Regions from separate parts of the Thioalkalivibrio sp. ALE22 genome, predicted to be linked through region 2. Evidence: predicted binding sites of a transcription regulator. Region 2 holds the regulator's gene; each other region holds the start of a gene.
What was found. Region 2 encodes FliA, which starts transcription of late flagellar genes. Its sites were predicted from a motif close to GCTAAAGTTNNNNNNNNNNCNGCCGATA; they were not measured.

Region 1: F793_RS0102815 (flagellin) is a predicted target of FliA. The motif match lies at 1,355-1,382, and genes of this name have one in related genera.
Region 3: F793_RS0102720 (methyl-accepting chemotaxis protein) is a predicted target of FliA. The motif match lies at 2,293-2,320, and genes of this name have one in related genera.

What each region holds. Positions count from the first base shown of each region.
Region 1 covers NZ_KB906500.1:239,746-244,924, reverse strand. Annotated here, with positions in the region: gene F793_RS0102820 (YIP1 family protein) at 65-691, shown strand; gene F793_RS0102815 (flagellin) at 1,461-2,861, shown strand; gene F793_RS0102810 (flagellar protein FlaG) at 3,125-3,361, shown strand; gene fliD (flagellar filament capping protein FliD) at 3,844-5,179, shown strand, end outside.
Region 2 covers NZ_KB906500.1:107,303-112,481, reverse strand. Annotated here, with positions in the region: gene F793_RS0102210 (chemotaxis protein CheA) at 1-1,272, opposite strand, end outside; gene F793_RS0102205 (protein phosphatase CheZ) at 1,318-2,094, opposite strand; gene cheY (chemotaxis response regulator CheY) at 2,190-2,570, opposite strand; gene F793_RS0102195 (RNA polymerase sigma factor FliA) at 2,612-3,379, opposite strand; gene F793_RS0102190 (MinD/ParA family protein) at 3,376-4,200, opposite strand; partial or broken gene flhF (flagellar biosynthesis protein FlhF) at 4,369-5,179, opposite strand, start outside.
Region 3 covers NZ_KB906500.1:221,360-226,538, forward strand. Annotated here, with positions in the region: gene F793_RS0102715 (undecaprenyl-diphosphate phosphatase) at 1-679, opposite strand, end outside; gene F793_RS0102720 (methyl-accepting chemotaxis protein) at 941-2,248, opposite strand; gene F793_RS0102725 (Rrf2 family transcriptional regulator) at 2,449-2,886, shown strand; gene F793_RS0102730 (ExeM/NucH family extracellular endonuclease) at 2,906-4,615, shown strand; gene F793_RS0102735 (mechanosensitive ion channel family protein) at 4,633-5,179, opposite strand, start outside.

The DNA.
Region 1 (5,179 bases), 130 kb from region 2:
GCCACCAGCGATGAGTGTGTCGGTGTGTCATGTGATGGTCATGTTTTTGCCACATACTCTCGAAATGACCGTGAGCGGCCAATTCAACCCACTGCGCTGGACGTCGCGTGCGCTCATCAACCCTCTGGGCGCGGTGCGTGACGCGCAGGCGATCGAGCAGGCGCCGCCCTGGTGGCAGACCTTCCTGCGACTTGTCTTACCGGTCCTGCTGCTCAGCGTGGTGATCAGCCAGGTCCTGTACCAGATCATTCCCACCGGACTGCCGGCCGAGGCGATGCCCGGGGTATGGGGGTTTGGCGTCTACAGCGTGCTCGCCATGAGTATCGGTGTGCTGGGCCTGGCGTGGTCCGCGCACTACCTGGGCGAACTCTTCCAGGGGCGCGGGGACCCGGACCGGGCCATGCTGGCGGTCAGTATCGGCCTGCTCCCGGCCTGGGTCGCCAAGGTCGCCGCCGCCTTTCCCTGGCCGTGGGGCAACGGCATCAGCCTGCTGCTGATCCTGTATTCGCTGTGGCTGCTGTACTGGTCGCTGCGTGGCATCCTCGGGCTGCGCCGCGGCAACCGCATCGGCCTGTTCGTGGCCACCGTCTTCTGCGGCGCCTTCATCACCCTCATCTTCGGCTGGGCCCTGATGGACCTGATCCCCGGCGCCACACCCGAGCACCGCATCGGCACCACCTGGCTGATCTGAGCCCCCGTTGTCGGGGCAACACTTGTAGGAGGCCAGCCCTCTGGGCGATCGGGTCGGACATCTGGCATTGATTAAGGAAATCGCCCAGGGGGCTGGGCTCCTACAGGAGCGGGACCGGCGGTGGGGGCTATCGCGTTGCGTGGGTGGTGCGGAGCCAAGGTTGAGTTCCGGGGCCTGTGTACAAAGCCTCTGAAACGCCGATCAGGTACTCGTCCTCACGATCCATCAGATTAATCAGCCGCGCGAGCCGCTGCGGTGGCGTCGTGACGGTCACAGAGCGCCACCCGTGGGGTCGGCATGCGTATCGATGGGGCGGTGCGGCGCCCTGCGTGGGTGCACGACGATATCCACCCAGCGTTCTCCCAGCAGATGTGGTCGCCACCCTGGGGTGGCCGTCCCGTGCTCCCCGTTTCCGTAACTTTCTGCCACAGAACCGTCATCCCGGAAACGGTGCAGCGGTTATCCGGGATCTCTGCGGTGCGGGCCGCCCGTCGGTTGGGGGCTGGTCCGGCGTCTGGAGGTCCCGGCTCTCCGCTGCGCTGCGGCTGGGGTGACGGCGGGGTGTTTGGTACGGATGATGGCGTGGCTGTGGCGGGTTGGAGGGCGCATGCGGCGCGGGCGGCAACGATTTGCCGCCCGCGGTGAAAAAAATTTGGAGGATGGGCTAAAGGTTCTGTGGGGGAGGTCGTTAAGGGTCCTGAGAGCGGGGATCGTCCCGTTCACCAGAACCGCCCGAGGCGGTGACGAACGACTCTACAGGAGAGCGATCATGTCCCAAGTAATCAACACCAACGTTCTTTCCCTGAACGCGCAGCGTAATCTGGGCAATTCCCAGGGTGCGCTGGCTCAGAGCCTGGAGCGTCTGTCCTCGGGCCTGCGTATCAACAGCGCCAAGGACGACGCGGCCGGTCTGGCCATTTCCGAGCGTTTTACCACCCAGATCCGCGGCCTGAACCAGGCCGTGCGTAACGCCAACGATGGCATCTCCTTCTCGCAGACGGCGGAAGGTGCGCTGGGCACGATTGGAGACAACCTTCAGCGTATTCGTGAGTTGGCGGTGCAGGCCGGTAACGACTCGAACTCCTCTCAGGATCGCCAGGCACTGAATAACGAAGTTTCGCAGCTGGTCGCCGAAATCAATCGAGTGGCCGATTCCACCCAGTTCAATGGTCAGGACATCCTGAACGGCACGTTGGAAGAGCTGGTATTTCAGGTTGGGGCCAATCGCAACCAGACGATCAGCGTAGAAGGAGTGAATGCTCAGGGCTCGCAGCTCGGGGCTCAGGTGGCTGACGGCGCGGCGGCACTGCTGGGAGACTTTACCGACGGTCTGGTCCTTTCTGATCTGGGTGGGGATTCTCTTTCGCTGCAGGGCGTTGGCATCGACCTGACCGATCTTGACGCGGACGCCACGTCGCTCGCACAGGTGGTGAACCGTATCAACGATGCTTCGGCAGATTCCGGAGTTCGCGCCTCTCTGGCCCCCACCGCAGAAGCTACTTTGGCGGTGACAGCCGCGGATGATGACGGCACATTGAACATCAATGGCGTCAACATCGCGATTGCAAATGGTGATGGTGCGGAAGAGATCGCCGCAAAGATCAACGACCTCTCGTCTCAAACCGGCGTGCGCGCGGATTTTGATGGTAACGATCTGACCCTGGAATCGAACTCGGATATCCAGATGTCGGTGACTGGTGGTGGCGCTCTGGATGTCGAGGGCCTTGGGGACGGTGACTCCGGTTCCATCCTGCGCGGCATCGAACTCTCCAGGGAGATTGGTGGGGATATTCTCATCGGTGGTGAAGATTTCGCAGCGCTGGGGTTAAGCGATGATGTGGCTGATCAGGAATCCCTCTCGATGAATGACATTGACGTGTTGAGCCGAGAAGGTGCGACAGACACGTTGCGCGTGGTCGACTTTGCCCTGGATCAGGTCAATGGGCTGCGTGCGGAGCTTGGTGCCGTACAGGTACGATTCGAGAACACGATCTCCAACTTGGAGATCTCGTCGGAGAACCTGTCCGCCGCCCGTTCGCGGATCCAGGATGCGGACTTCGCGGCCGAGACCGCCGAGCTGACCCGCGCCCAGGTGCTGCAGCAGGCGGGTACCTCGGTGCTGTCGCAGGCCAACGCCGTTCCGCAGAACGTGCTGGCCCTGCTGCAGTAAGCTCGATCACTCGGGCTTCTGGTTGAGGGAGGATGGCGAGGGCGCCATCCTCCCCTTCTGAAGAGGACAGCGATATGAGTGATGGAATCGGCAATATCACATCACCGCTGGTGGCAGTGAACCCGCGCGGGGGGGAGGGGGCCAAGGTCCCGGGTCCCGGTGCGGGTTTTGTTCGTGGCGAGGGGCGGCCGGAGGCCGTTGCGCGTACGGGCATTAGCACGGAATCTTCGGCTCGTGGCTCCACCGGACCGGCGATCGAGGCCATGGATATGGATGAGGTCAATCAGGTGGTCGAGTCGATCAATTCCTACCTGCAATCCACCAAGCGGGCGCTGGAGTTCAGTGTGGACGACAGTAGTGGCCGAACGGTGATCACGGTGATGGACGGAGAACGCGAAGAGGTGATCCGCCAGATCCCGCCGGAGGCCGTGCTGGCCCTGGTGGAACAGTTCCAGACCGAGCAGGAGCTCGGCGGTACGGGGCTCGCGGATAAGGCCTGAGGGCTGTTGTTACACCTACAAGCGTGATGTTGTGTTGAGCCGGGCCCGGCAGCGGGTCCGGCTTTTTTGGTTCCGGCGTCTGGGTGTGGCTGCCTCATTCCTTCTCGACCGTGCGCCCCCTATGTCATCCCGGCCGAAGCGGAGCGTAGAGCCGGTATCTCTGGAGACGGGACTATCCCAAGCGGCGGGATTCGCCAGGCGTGGGAGATCCCGGATAACTGCTTTGCAGTTTCCGGGATGACGGGGCTGGGGGTTGGGGGTGATTGTGGCAGGTGCGAGTGTCGGCTATGTGCCAGGTTCTGGAGATTGCTTCGCTTCGCTCGCAACGACGGGATTTTCCGAGGGATCAAGTCGGGGCGCGGTATGCCGATTTTGAGGCGGTTTTCCTGCGGGGGGCTCAAGTTTTGGGCTAGGCTGTCGTAAATAGATATATCGCACGTGCAAAGGGTCCGGGACGCCGGGCGCCGAGGAGCAGAAAGACCATGGCCATTAGTTCACTGGGTGTCGGTTCGGGGCTGGATCTGAATCAGATCGTGGGCGACCTGATCAATGCCGAACGCGTCCCGAAGGAGCAGCGGTTCGATCGCCGGGAAGGTCGGATCGAGGCGCAGATCTCGGCATTCGGCAATCTTACGAACGGCGTGGAGCAGCTGGGTGGGAGTCTGGGCCAGCTGGCTGGATTCGAGTTGTCCCAGTCCGCAGAGGTGTCGGATTCCAGTGTGGCCAGCGTGACGTCCGACGGCACGGCGGCGAATGGCAATTTCTCGCTGCAGGTGGATCAGCTGGCGCAGGCGCAAAGCGTGGCCACCGCGGCGGGGCAGTTCGCCGACGGGGATGCCGAGGTGGGTGCCGGTCAGTTGGAGATCAGCGTGGGCGGCGGGAACGCCATCACCATCGACGTGGAAGAAGGCGATACCCTGCGGGACGTGCGCAATGCGATCAACGAGGCCGGGGGCGGTGTCACGGCCTCCATCGTGAATGACGGCAGTGGCGCGCGCCTGGTCCTGAATGCGACGGAGACAGGGGCCGATAACACGATCTCGGTCGCGGTGAACGGGGACACGGCGGCGACCAACGAGGGTCTCGGCCGCCTGGCCAGCGACAACCTGGAAACCACGCAAGAGGCCCGCGATGCGGTGGCCGTGATCAACGGTCTGACCGTGACCAGCCCGACGAACACGCTGGACGACACGATCGAGGGCCTGAGCATCGAGCTGCAGGGGACGTCCGCGTCGCCGGTGACCGTTTCGGTGAGCGAAGACCAGGACCAGCTGCGCGAGGCCCTGCAGGGTTTTGTCGAATCGTATAACGCCCTGGTTGGCCAGACCCGTGAGCTGACCTCGTTCAATCCGGACTCGGAGGAGGGATCGGTTCTGACGGGGGACAGCACGGTACGGGGGATTCGCAGCCGCCTCGGCAATGCCCTGATCCAGCCGGCCCAAGTGCCGGATGCCAATGCCCAGACCCTCGCGGAGCTGGGGATCGTCTCCAACCGCGACGGGACGCTCTCGTTCGACGGCGCGCGTTTCGACCGGGCGATGGAGACCGACGGCTTCGATCGCGTCACCGAGATCGTGCGCGAGGTTGGTGGCCGGATGCAGGAGGTCACCAACAGCTTTATTGGGCCGGAAGGTTTGATCAATGCGCGTACGGACGGGCTGCGCAATGACCTGGAGCGGATTGGGCAGCAGCGCGAGGACCTCGAGGTCCGTCTCGAACGTATGGAACAGCGCCTGATCGGGCAGTTCTCGCGGATGGACAGTGCCGTGGCGCAGATGCAGAGCACGGGCGATTTTCTGATGGGGCAGCTGGCGAATA
Region 2 (5,179 bases):
GTGGTCCACGGCATTCCGGACCAGGTGCACCAGCGGATCCGACAGGGCCTCGACCAGGTTCTTGTCGAGGTCGGTGTCCTCGCCGAAGATCTCCAGCTCGATCTCCTTGCCCAGATTGCGGGAGAGATCGCGGATCACGCGCGGGAAGCGGTTGAAGACCTTCTTCACCGGCTGCATGCGGGTCTTCATCACCGAGGTCTGCAGATCCGAGGTCACCAGGGCCAGGGAGCTGATCGCCTTGCCCAGCTCGTCATCGACATGCTGCGAGCGCAGCATGCTCAGCCGGTTGCGCACCAGTACCAGCTCGCCCACCAGATTCATGATCTCGTCCAGGCGCTCGGTGTCGACGCGCACGGAAGTCTCGCCCTGCGGGGCCGCCCGGCCGCCCCCCTCGGCACCCCCGCCACCGGCACGCGCGCCACCTCCGCCCTGGCCTCCCGCAGGGGTATCGGCAGGCGCGGCGGCCTTCTCCGGTTCGGCCGGTTCGGGCTTCGCCGACGGGGCTTCCGCAGGTTCGTCGCCCGCGGGGCTGGGGACCGCCCCGGTAGCGGCCGGCCCGGCGCCCTTGGCCTGCAACTCGTCCAGCAGGTTCTCGAATTCGTCGTCTGTGATCAGGTCGCCGGAGCCACCCTCACCCTCCGCAGCCGGTTCTTCTCCGGCCGCATCGCCCGCGGTGGAGTCCGTCTCCACCGGCTTCGGCGGCTGATCGCCGTGCAGGCTGTCGAGCAGGGCCTCGAATTCGTCGTCGGTGATCTCGTCACCGGCACCGACCATCGCGTCGCCATCCGCCGCCGGTTCCGCATCCGTATCCGCTTGCGGTTCGGGTTCTGGCTCCGGCTCGGGTTCCGGGGGTGGCGGCGCGGCGGGCTCCGCCGCCACGTCCTCGTTGTTCGCCATGCGCCGGAGGTTTTCCACCAGATCGGCCTCGGCGGGTGTGGGATCCACGCCGGAGCGCAGGTCCCCGAACATTACGTTCAGGGTGTCCAGCACCCGCAGCATGGTGTCCATCAGGTGACTGTCCGCCCGCCGCTCACCGTTACGCAGCAGGTTGAAGACGTCCTCCGCGTGATGGCACACGGTCACCAGGGGATCCAGGCTCAGGAAGCCGGCTCCACCCTTGATGGTATGGAAGCTACGAAAGACCGCATTCAGCAGATCCCGGTCATCGGGATTCTGTTCCAGGTCGATGAGTTGCTCGTTGAGCCCCTCCAGCAGTTCCCCGGCCTCGATCAGGAAGTCCTGAAGGATTTCGTCATTGGGGTCGATGGCCATTCAGTCTCTCCGGTCGCGTGGCGCCATTCGCATGAGGGGAACTGCCTAGAAGCCCAGGCTCGATAGCAGATCGTCCACCTCGTCCTGTCCTTGAACGACATCCGCGGCGGAATCTTGAGTCTTGGGCACGCTGGGACCGTGACCCTTGCGGTCCGCCTCGCGCTCCTCCTCGCGTTGTTCAAGCGACGCCTCGGCCGCCTCGACCTGCTCCATGCGCCCGCTGGAGAGCCGGATCAGGGACACCAGGTTCTCTTCCAGGTCGGTCACCAGCTGGATCACGCGGCGAATCACCTGGCCGGTAATGTCCTGATAGCTCTGTGCCATCAGCACCTCGGAGAGCAGCCGGCGCAGCTCCTCGGTGTCTTCCCCCGCCTGCGCGAAGAACGTGTCGAGCTCGCGGGCAAAGTCCCGGAACTCCTCCACCGAGAGCTGGCGGTTGCGAAAGCGCGTCCACTTCGCCGTCAGGTCGGCCGCCTGCTGGCTGAACGACTCCGCGATCGGCAGGCTCGACTCGATGGCATTCATGGTGTCGTGGGCCGCCTGTTCGGTCATCGTGACCACGTAATTCAGGCGTTCCTTTGCGTCCGGGATCTCCGCCTGGGTCAGTTCGACCAGACGCGAATCGCCGCGGAAGCTTTGCAGGGCCTCGTGAAGATCACGGGTCAGCTTGCCCAGCTCGTCGAAGAGTTCGCGGTCATAGGGGCGCGCCAGATCCTGCACCAGCGCCCGGGCGCCCGTGTCGTCGCCCGCCTCCAGCGTCTTGACCAACTGCCGCGCAAGCTCCAGCTGATCGTCGCGTGGTGGGTGTTCCTGTTCAGTCATGAGAAGCCTCTTGCGGGTACGGCGCGGAAGGTTTCGGACGACGCCCGCGGCGGTCGGTGCCACGGGCGTCGGGCATATCGGTCACAGGCCCATGATTATCCCTGTGCTTCAATGCGTTCGAAGATCTTGTCGATCTTTTCCTTCAGCGTCTCGGCGGTGAACGGCTTGACCACGTAGCCGTTCACGCCCGCCTCGGCCGCCTCGACGATCTGGTCGCGCTTGGCCTCCGCCGTCACCATCAGCACCGGCATGGACTTGAGGTTCGGGTCGGCGCGCACGGCCTTCAGCAAGTCGATCCCCGGCATGTTGGGCATGTTCCAGTCGGTGATCAGAAAGTCGAAATCGCCGTTCTGCAGCATCGGCAGCGCAGTGCTGCCGTCGTCGGCTTCCTGGGTATTGTTGAAGCCAAGATCACGCAACAGGTTCTTGATAATGCGCCGCATCGTGGAAAAGTCGTCCACGATGAGAATCTTCATTCCCTTGTCCACACGTCACTCCGGGATTCGTAGGGTGGGTTTTAGAATAACTGCAAAGCCGTACCGTCTTCGAGCCACGAACCCAGGCGGGCACGCAGTCGAATGGTGGCCTGACTTCGGATCTGGCTGACGCGCGACTCGGTCACGCCCAGCACGGCACCGATCTCGCGCAGGTTGAGCTCTTCGATGTAGTAGAGCGACAGCACCAGCCGCTCGCGTTCGGGGAGGTCGCCGAGGGCTTCGGCCAGTTCCTGACGGAACTCACCGGCCTCGAGGGTGCGGGCCGGCGACACCTCCTGCCCTTCGATCACGCGATCAGCCCCGTCGTCACCCCCGCCGAGGTCGTCCAAAGCGAACAGGTGGGCCCCGGCGTGATCCTGCAGCATCTCGTAGTACTGGTCGATCGGCACGTCCAGCTCGGCGGCGACCTCGCTGCCACGCGCCGCCCGCCCCTCGCGCGCCTCGACGGTCTGGATCGCCGCGGCAATACGCCGACTGTTGCGGTGCACCGAACGCGGTGTCCAGTCACTGCGGCGCAGCTCGTCGATCATCGCGCCACGGATGCGGATGCCGGCGTAGGTGGCAAAGGTCGCGCCCTGGCCGCCCTCGAACTGGCGCGCCGCCTCGAGCAGCCCGATCATGCCCGCCTGAATCAGATCATCCACCTGCACCGAGGCGGGGAGCCGCGCCATCAGGTGATGGGCGATGCGGTGGACCAGCTCGACGTGATCGGCAATCAGCTGTTCGTGTCCGCCGCTGGCCGCGGAGGTCGCCTGATAGCCGGAAAGTCGATTACGCGTCGTCATCATGCGCTCTGCAGCATCCGTTCCACGAAAAACCCGACGCCACCGTGGTCACCGCCCCCCACCGGCCAGCGGTCCACGGTCCGTGCCAGTTCGGCAAAGGCCTTCCCCGCCGGGCTCCCGGGGTACTGCTGTACCACTGGCGCGCGTTTCTGCACCGCCTTTCGCAGGTGATCGTCCATCGGAATATAGCCGGCCAGGTCGAGCACCACCTCCGGCAGGTAGTTGCCGCAGACGGTATTGAGCTTCTGCATCAGTCGCTCGGCGCCTTCGCGGCCGTCGACCATGTTCGTCACCATGCGGAAGCGACGCAGGCCATGATCGCGGTGCAGGACCTTGATCAGGGCATAGGCGTCGGTAATCGAGGCGGGCTCGTCGCAGACCACCACCAGGGTCTCCTGGACCGCGCGGCAGAACGACGTCACGGATTCCTGCAGGCCGGCCGCGGTGTCCACGATCAGCACATCCAGGGGTTTGCGATAGGCGCTGAAGGCATGGATCAGACCGGCATGCTCGGCCGGCGTCAGGTTGGCCATCGCCGCGATCCCCGAAGCCGATGGCACCACCTTCACCCCGTCCGGCCCCTGGACGAGCACGTCCTCCAGGCTGTCCACGTCCCCGGTCACCAGGTCGTGCAGCGTGCGCTCGGGACGCATCCCCAACAGCAGGTCCACGTTGGCCAGGCCCAGATCGGCGTCGAACAGCATGACCTCGCGCCCGAGCCGGGCCAAGCCCACCGACAGGTTCACCGATACGTTGGTCTTGCCCACCCCGCCCTTGCCCGAGGCAACCGCGATGACCTTCAACGGCTTGTTAGTGCGTGGCATAGCGCCCCTTCCCGACCGGTTGAATCAGTTCCAGCGTGGCGGGCTCCGCCGCCCGTGCCGGACGTGCCTGGGCGCGCGCGCGTCGCGGCGGTTCCATCTCCGCCAGGCGCTCGGCCGCCCAGGTCTCGCGGGCATTGGCCGCTGCCCCGGCCCCATCGGCGGCATCGTCCAGGGCCAGTCGGGTCAGATAACCGGTATCGACCCGGTGAAAGTCCTCGGCAAAACGCTGGCCATCGCTGACGAACCCCAGCCCCAGGTGCTGATCGAGCAGTACGGACAGGACCTCGCCCAGCTCCTCGGCCTCGTCCAGCTTGGTCAGCACCAGCGCCGAGGGCTCCGCCTTGCGAAATGCCTCCAGCACCCGCCGCAATGCGCTGCCCTGGGTCGTCGCCGACACCACCAGCCAGCTCTCGGCCCGGATGTCCGGCGGAAGGTGCGCGAACAGGGATTCGTCCTCCACTGCCCGCGGGGCCTGTCCCGCCGTATCCACCAGGATCAGGTGCCCATCCTCCACGCGGCGCGCCAGTTCGCGCAACTCTCTCGCGTTCTGCAGCACACGCACCGAGATCCCCGCCATCTGGGCGAAGGCCTGCAACTGGCGCGTGGCCCCGATGCGCTGGCTGTCCAGGGTCACCAGCGTAACCGAATCCGGGCCCATGCGGCGGATCTGGCGCAGCGCGATGCGGGCCAGCGTGGTGGTCTTGCCAACGCCGGTAGGCCCGACCAGTGCCAGCAGGCCGCCCTCGTCCAGGATGTCCGGCCGGTGGGTGGCAATCGCGCCCGACAACCGTGCCCGCAGGCGTTCCCAGGCCTGTTCCGGCGAGCTGTCATCGAGAATGCTTCCGGCCAGGCTGCGCGCCAGGGATTCGCTGAACCCGCGGTCGATCAGGCGCGCCTTGCATTCCGCCGCCAGCGGGTGGCGGGCCGCCCAGCGCGCCTCTTCGCTCTCCGCATACTGGCGCGTCATCAGGCTGCGCAG
Region 3 (5,179 bases), 110 kb from region 2:
CGTTCAGGACGTCCAGCGACTGCACGGCGGTCGCCGCCAGGATCGTGGGAATCGCGAGGAAAAAGCTGTACTCCGCCGCCCAGCGCCGCTTGAGCCCGGTGAAGAGCGCGAAGACGATCGTCATACCGCTGCGCGAGAGCCCGGGAATCAGCGCGAAACCCTGCGCCACGCCGATGATCGCCGCGATCTTCGGGCTCAATTGGCGCAGGCCCAGCGGGCGCCGCTGCAACCGGTCCGTCCACCACAGCAGCACGCCGGTGAGGCTGAGCGTCCCGGCGATCAGCGTCGGGTGGGCAAACACCTGCTCGAACCCGGCCTTCAGGGTAAAACCCACGACGGCGGTCGCGAACACCGACAACCCGCACAGCAGCGCCAGGCGCAGGAACAGCATCTCGCGCCCCGCGGAGCCCCGGGCGGAGGCCCACTGCCAGCTCTCGCGGGCGATCCCGCCACTCAGCCGCAGCAGGCTCTTGCGGAAGACAAAGACAATCGATACCAGCGTGCCGACGTGCACCACCAGATCGAACAGGATCATCTCAGGGCTTTCCGGAGGCGGCAGTGGCTCGCCCTGACGAATCAGCCAGTGCTGGGTCAGAACCAGGTGGGCGGTCGAGCTGACCGGCAAGAACATGAAGATGCCCTGCACGATCCCGAGCAGGGTGGCGACCCAGACTGTCATGACAGGTTCGGCTCCGTGATCCCGAGGCGGGCCGCAGTATACGCAAACCACCTACCCGGCGTCGGTACCGGCGTCGCACCGCCGGCAAAAGCCCGGCCAGGAGCCTGTCGGATTTGGGCGATCGTCGCGAGCGTGGCGGGAGAGCGAGCCCATTTTTTCGGTCTCTCGAGGCGCATAGTGGGCACTATGTAACGAGAGAGAGCGGAAAAAGGGGCCGTTCTCCTGCGCGCGCAGCAGATCAGTCCCAAATCCGACTGGCTCCTAGACTCGGAACTGGGTCGTCAGACTTCGCAACTGCTCGATGCGCGCCACCAGGGCATCGGTCTCGCTGGCGGTTGCCTCGGCATTGGCCGCCGTCACCTGGGCCCCCTGACTGACCTCCGTGAGGGTGCCATCCACCTCGCGCGCGACCTCCGCCTGCTGTGACACGGCACCAGAGATCTCGTTGTTGAGATGCCGGATCCGCTCGACCGCCGAGCGGATCGACTGCAGGGCCTCGCCGGCACCGGCGGCCTCGTCCACGCCCGTTTCGCCCTTCTCCCGACTGCGCTCCATCGCCCCGGCCGCCGAGCGGGCACCCGCCTGCAGACGCTCGATCATGGCCTGGATCTCGGTCGTCGATTCCTGGGTCCGGGTCGCGAGCGTCCGCACCTCGTCGGCGACCACGGCAAACCCCCGACCCTGCTCGCCCGCGCGGGCCGCCTCGATGGCCGCATTCAGTGCCAGCAGGTTCGTCTGCTCGGCGATCCCGCGGATCACATCGAGCACCGATCCAATCTGGTCCGACTCGGCCTGCAGGCGCGCTACCTGTTCGTTGGCGGTGCCGATCTCGCTGGCCAGCTCGCGCATGGTGCGCACGGTGGTGTCCACCACGCCGGAGCCGGTCCGGGTCTCGGTCTCGGCCTGGTCGGCCGCCTCGGAGGCCGTGCGCGCGTTACGGGCGATCTCCTCGGCCGAGGCCGTCATCTGGTTCATGGCCGTCGCCACCTGGCCCAGCCGCGCCTGTTGCTGCTGCACCTCCTGGTTGGTCTCCTCCGCCACGCGGTGCAGGGTGCCAACCGACTCCCCCAGCTCACGTGCATGCTCCACCATCTCCGAGACCATGCGCTGCAGACGCGCGATGAAGGCGTTGAACAGGCGGGCCAGGCGGTCGATGCCGTCGTTGCGCGGGGCCTCGATGCGCTGGCGCAGATCCCCCTCACCCTCCGAGACCGCACGGAATCGCCCGGCCAGTTCCGCCAGGCGGCGACGGATCATGAACACGAACAGGAAGTACACCACCACGATCACGCCAATCGCCACGCCCAGCATCATCGCGTTGACCTGCCAGGCCGCGACATCCAGCAGCCGGTCCACCGCAGCGGCCACTTCGGCCTCCAGGGCCGGCGTGGTCGCGTGCTCCTGCATGACCTGCTCCAGGGTGGCCTCCATCCCGCCCTTCAGCGTGGCCGTATGCCAGAACACCGCCGCGGCGGCGATCAGGAAGAACACCCCAACGATCGCACTCAATGCGAGCGAGAAACGTCCCGCCAGCGAAAGGCGACTCAGCCACCCACTCTCCTGCTCCATTGCTGCCCCCTGATGCCGGTACACTCCGGCTTTTGTTATCGCTGTAACGACCCACCGGCCCGAAGCTGTAGGCCGATGTGCACCTGTGCTTCACGCGAACGCAACGCATGCGCTTGTGACGCAGGTCCGGACCGATTAAGGTTCTCTGAAATATACGTTCAAGCATATCCTCGATCACCGCGAACCGACGAAACCCTCCTATGCAGCTCACCCGCTATACCGATTTTTCCCTTCGCGTCCTGATGTACCTCACCGTGCAGCCGCGCGAGCAGCGCGTAACCGTCAGCGACATCTCCGAGCAGTTCGCCATCCCCCGCAACCACCTGGTCAAGATCGTGCACCAGCTCGGCCAGAAGGGCTACATCATCACCCGGCGCGGCAAGGGGGGCGGGATCTCGCTCGCCTGCGAACCCGCGGAGATCAACGTCGGCAGCGTAATCCGCGACATGGAGCCGAACCTGAACGTGGTGGACTGCGAGAACCCCGTCTGCCCGATCCTGCCCGCCTGCCAGTTGCGCGGTGTTCTCAACGACGCACGCGACGCCTTCCTCGCCGTGCTCGACCGCTACACCATTGCCGATGTGACCCAGGCGCCCGACTACCTCTACGAGCTCCTGCATCCCGGCAAGAGCGCCTGAACCCCGGTATCCTTCGGCCATGGAACGGCCCGACCCGGCACCCCGAAAACGAACCGCCCTGCACGCGCACACCGGCGCCCGCTGGCTGGCCGTGGCCGTTCCGTGCCTGCTGGCGCTCGCGAGCGCCGACGCACGCCAGGCCTGTCCCGATCCCGGGACCACACCCACCCCCCTCGCCGAACTGCGCGCGGGGACCCTCCCCGAAGGAACGGAGGTGGTCGCGGAAGGCACCGTAACCGGCGTCTTCATGGACACGGACCAGCTGGGGGGCTTCTACCTGCAACAGGGCTCGGCCACCGGGGCCACGGGCCTGTTCGTCTACGCCCCACGAAGGGACCCGGTCGCGGCCGGGCAGCGCCTGCAGGTGCATGGCGCCTTCACCCGCCATCGAGGCCGCCCCCAACTCTCGCAACTGGACGCGGTGGTGACCTGCGCCGACGGCGAACCGCCCGCCCCCGTCGACCTGCGCCTGCCCGACGCGGCCGACCGGCTGGGCGACTTTATCGACCAGCCGGTCCGTTTCCCGCAGCGCCTGACGGTCACCGACAACCGGGACCTCGGCCGCTACGGAAGCATGACGCTGGCCGCCGACGGGCGCCTGACGCACCCGGGCCAGACCGCCCCCGCGGACAGCCCGGGGCGCCAGGACATGAATCGGCGGATCGAACTCGACGACGGGAGCTATCGCGCGAACCCCGACCCGATCCCGTACCTCGACGACCAGGGGACCCGCCGCGCGGGAAGCTCGGTGGAAGGCCTCACCGGCATCCTCACCCACGCCTTCGGCGCGTACCGGATCCACCCCACCGAGCCGGTAGACTGGACCGGCGGCCAGCGTCCCGACCCGGTGCCAACCGCGGATGCGGGTGACCTGCGCATTGCCACCGCGAACATGGAGAATGACTTCGTCACGCTGGGCGAGCGTGGTGCGCAGACCCCGGCCGAGCGCCAACGCCAGACCGCCAAGCTGGATGCCCTGCTGCAGGGCCTGGATGCGGACCTGCTGGGCGCGGTCGAACTGGAAAACGCCGCGGCTGCGCGCGAGACCCTGGTGGCGCGCCTGAACGCCCGCCCCGGGGAGCGTGGCGAATATGCGGCCATCGTTCACCCGGCACCGGGGGACGACGCGATCAAGGTCGGCCTGCTCTACCGACCGGAACGGCTGCGTTTGGTCGACACGGCCGCCGACCGCGATACCGTCCACCACCGCCCCCCGCTGCTGGGCTGGTTCGAAGCGGGCGCTACCGGCGAACATCTCGGTGCCGTGGTCGTACATTTCAAGGCCAAGAGCGGCTGCCCCGACAGCGGCGATATCGACCGTGGCCAGGGCTGCTGGAACCAGCGCCGTACCGCGCAGGCCGAACGCCTCGTCGCCTGGATACGCGAACAGCAAACCGGCGAGTTCGCGGATGCTCCCGTCGTGGTCCTGGGCGATCTCAACGCCTATGCCGCCGAGGACCCCCTGCACGTCCTCCATGCCGCAGGAAAACACGATCTCGTGCACGACGACCCAACTACCGCCCATACCTACGTCTTTCGCGGCCAGGCCGGGCAGCTGGACTACCTGCTGGGGCCCGACACGCTGCGTGAACGAGTCCGGGACGGCGCCACCTGGGCGGTCAACGCCGACGAACCGGAATTCCTCGGATTTGATGGCCGCGCCCCGGCCGACGGGCCCTGGCGCGCCTCGGATCACGATCCGGTCTGGGCCGACCTGTACCTGGACTAGTCGGTGACTGCGGCCACTCAGTCGCGGGCGTCCGGTTCCGCAGGCACGGCGGCCTCCGCCTCGGCCGCCGACACGTTGTCGACAATCCGTACCGGCAACGGCCCGCCCAGGCTGCCCAGGGTCCTCTGCGGAAACGGGATGTCGATACCGGCCTCGTCCAGTGCCGCCTTCACCCCCTCGTGCATGGAGTTACGCAGGTCCAGGAATTTCTCCCGCCGCGCCCAGACCGAGAGCTGGATCTTCAACGCGGAGTCGCCGTACTCGAGGAAGATGAACAACGGCTTGGGCTCCTCCAGACAGACCGGGTTGCCCTCGGCGACCCCCATCAGCACGTCGCGCAACTGCTTGAGATCGGTGTGATAGGCGACCCCGATCTGCATGTCGAGCCGACGGATCGGGAACCGACTGAGGTTGGTCAGCTGGGACTTCACCAGGCTCTCGTTGGGCACCCGGACCATCAGGTTGTCGAAGGTCCGCAGCTTCACCGAGAGCGGATCGATGGACAGCACCTCGCCGGTGGCATCCCCCACCTTGATCACATCCCCGACAGAGAACGGCCGCTCA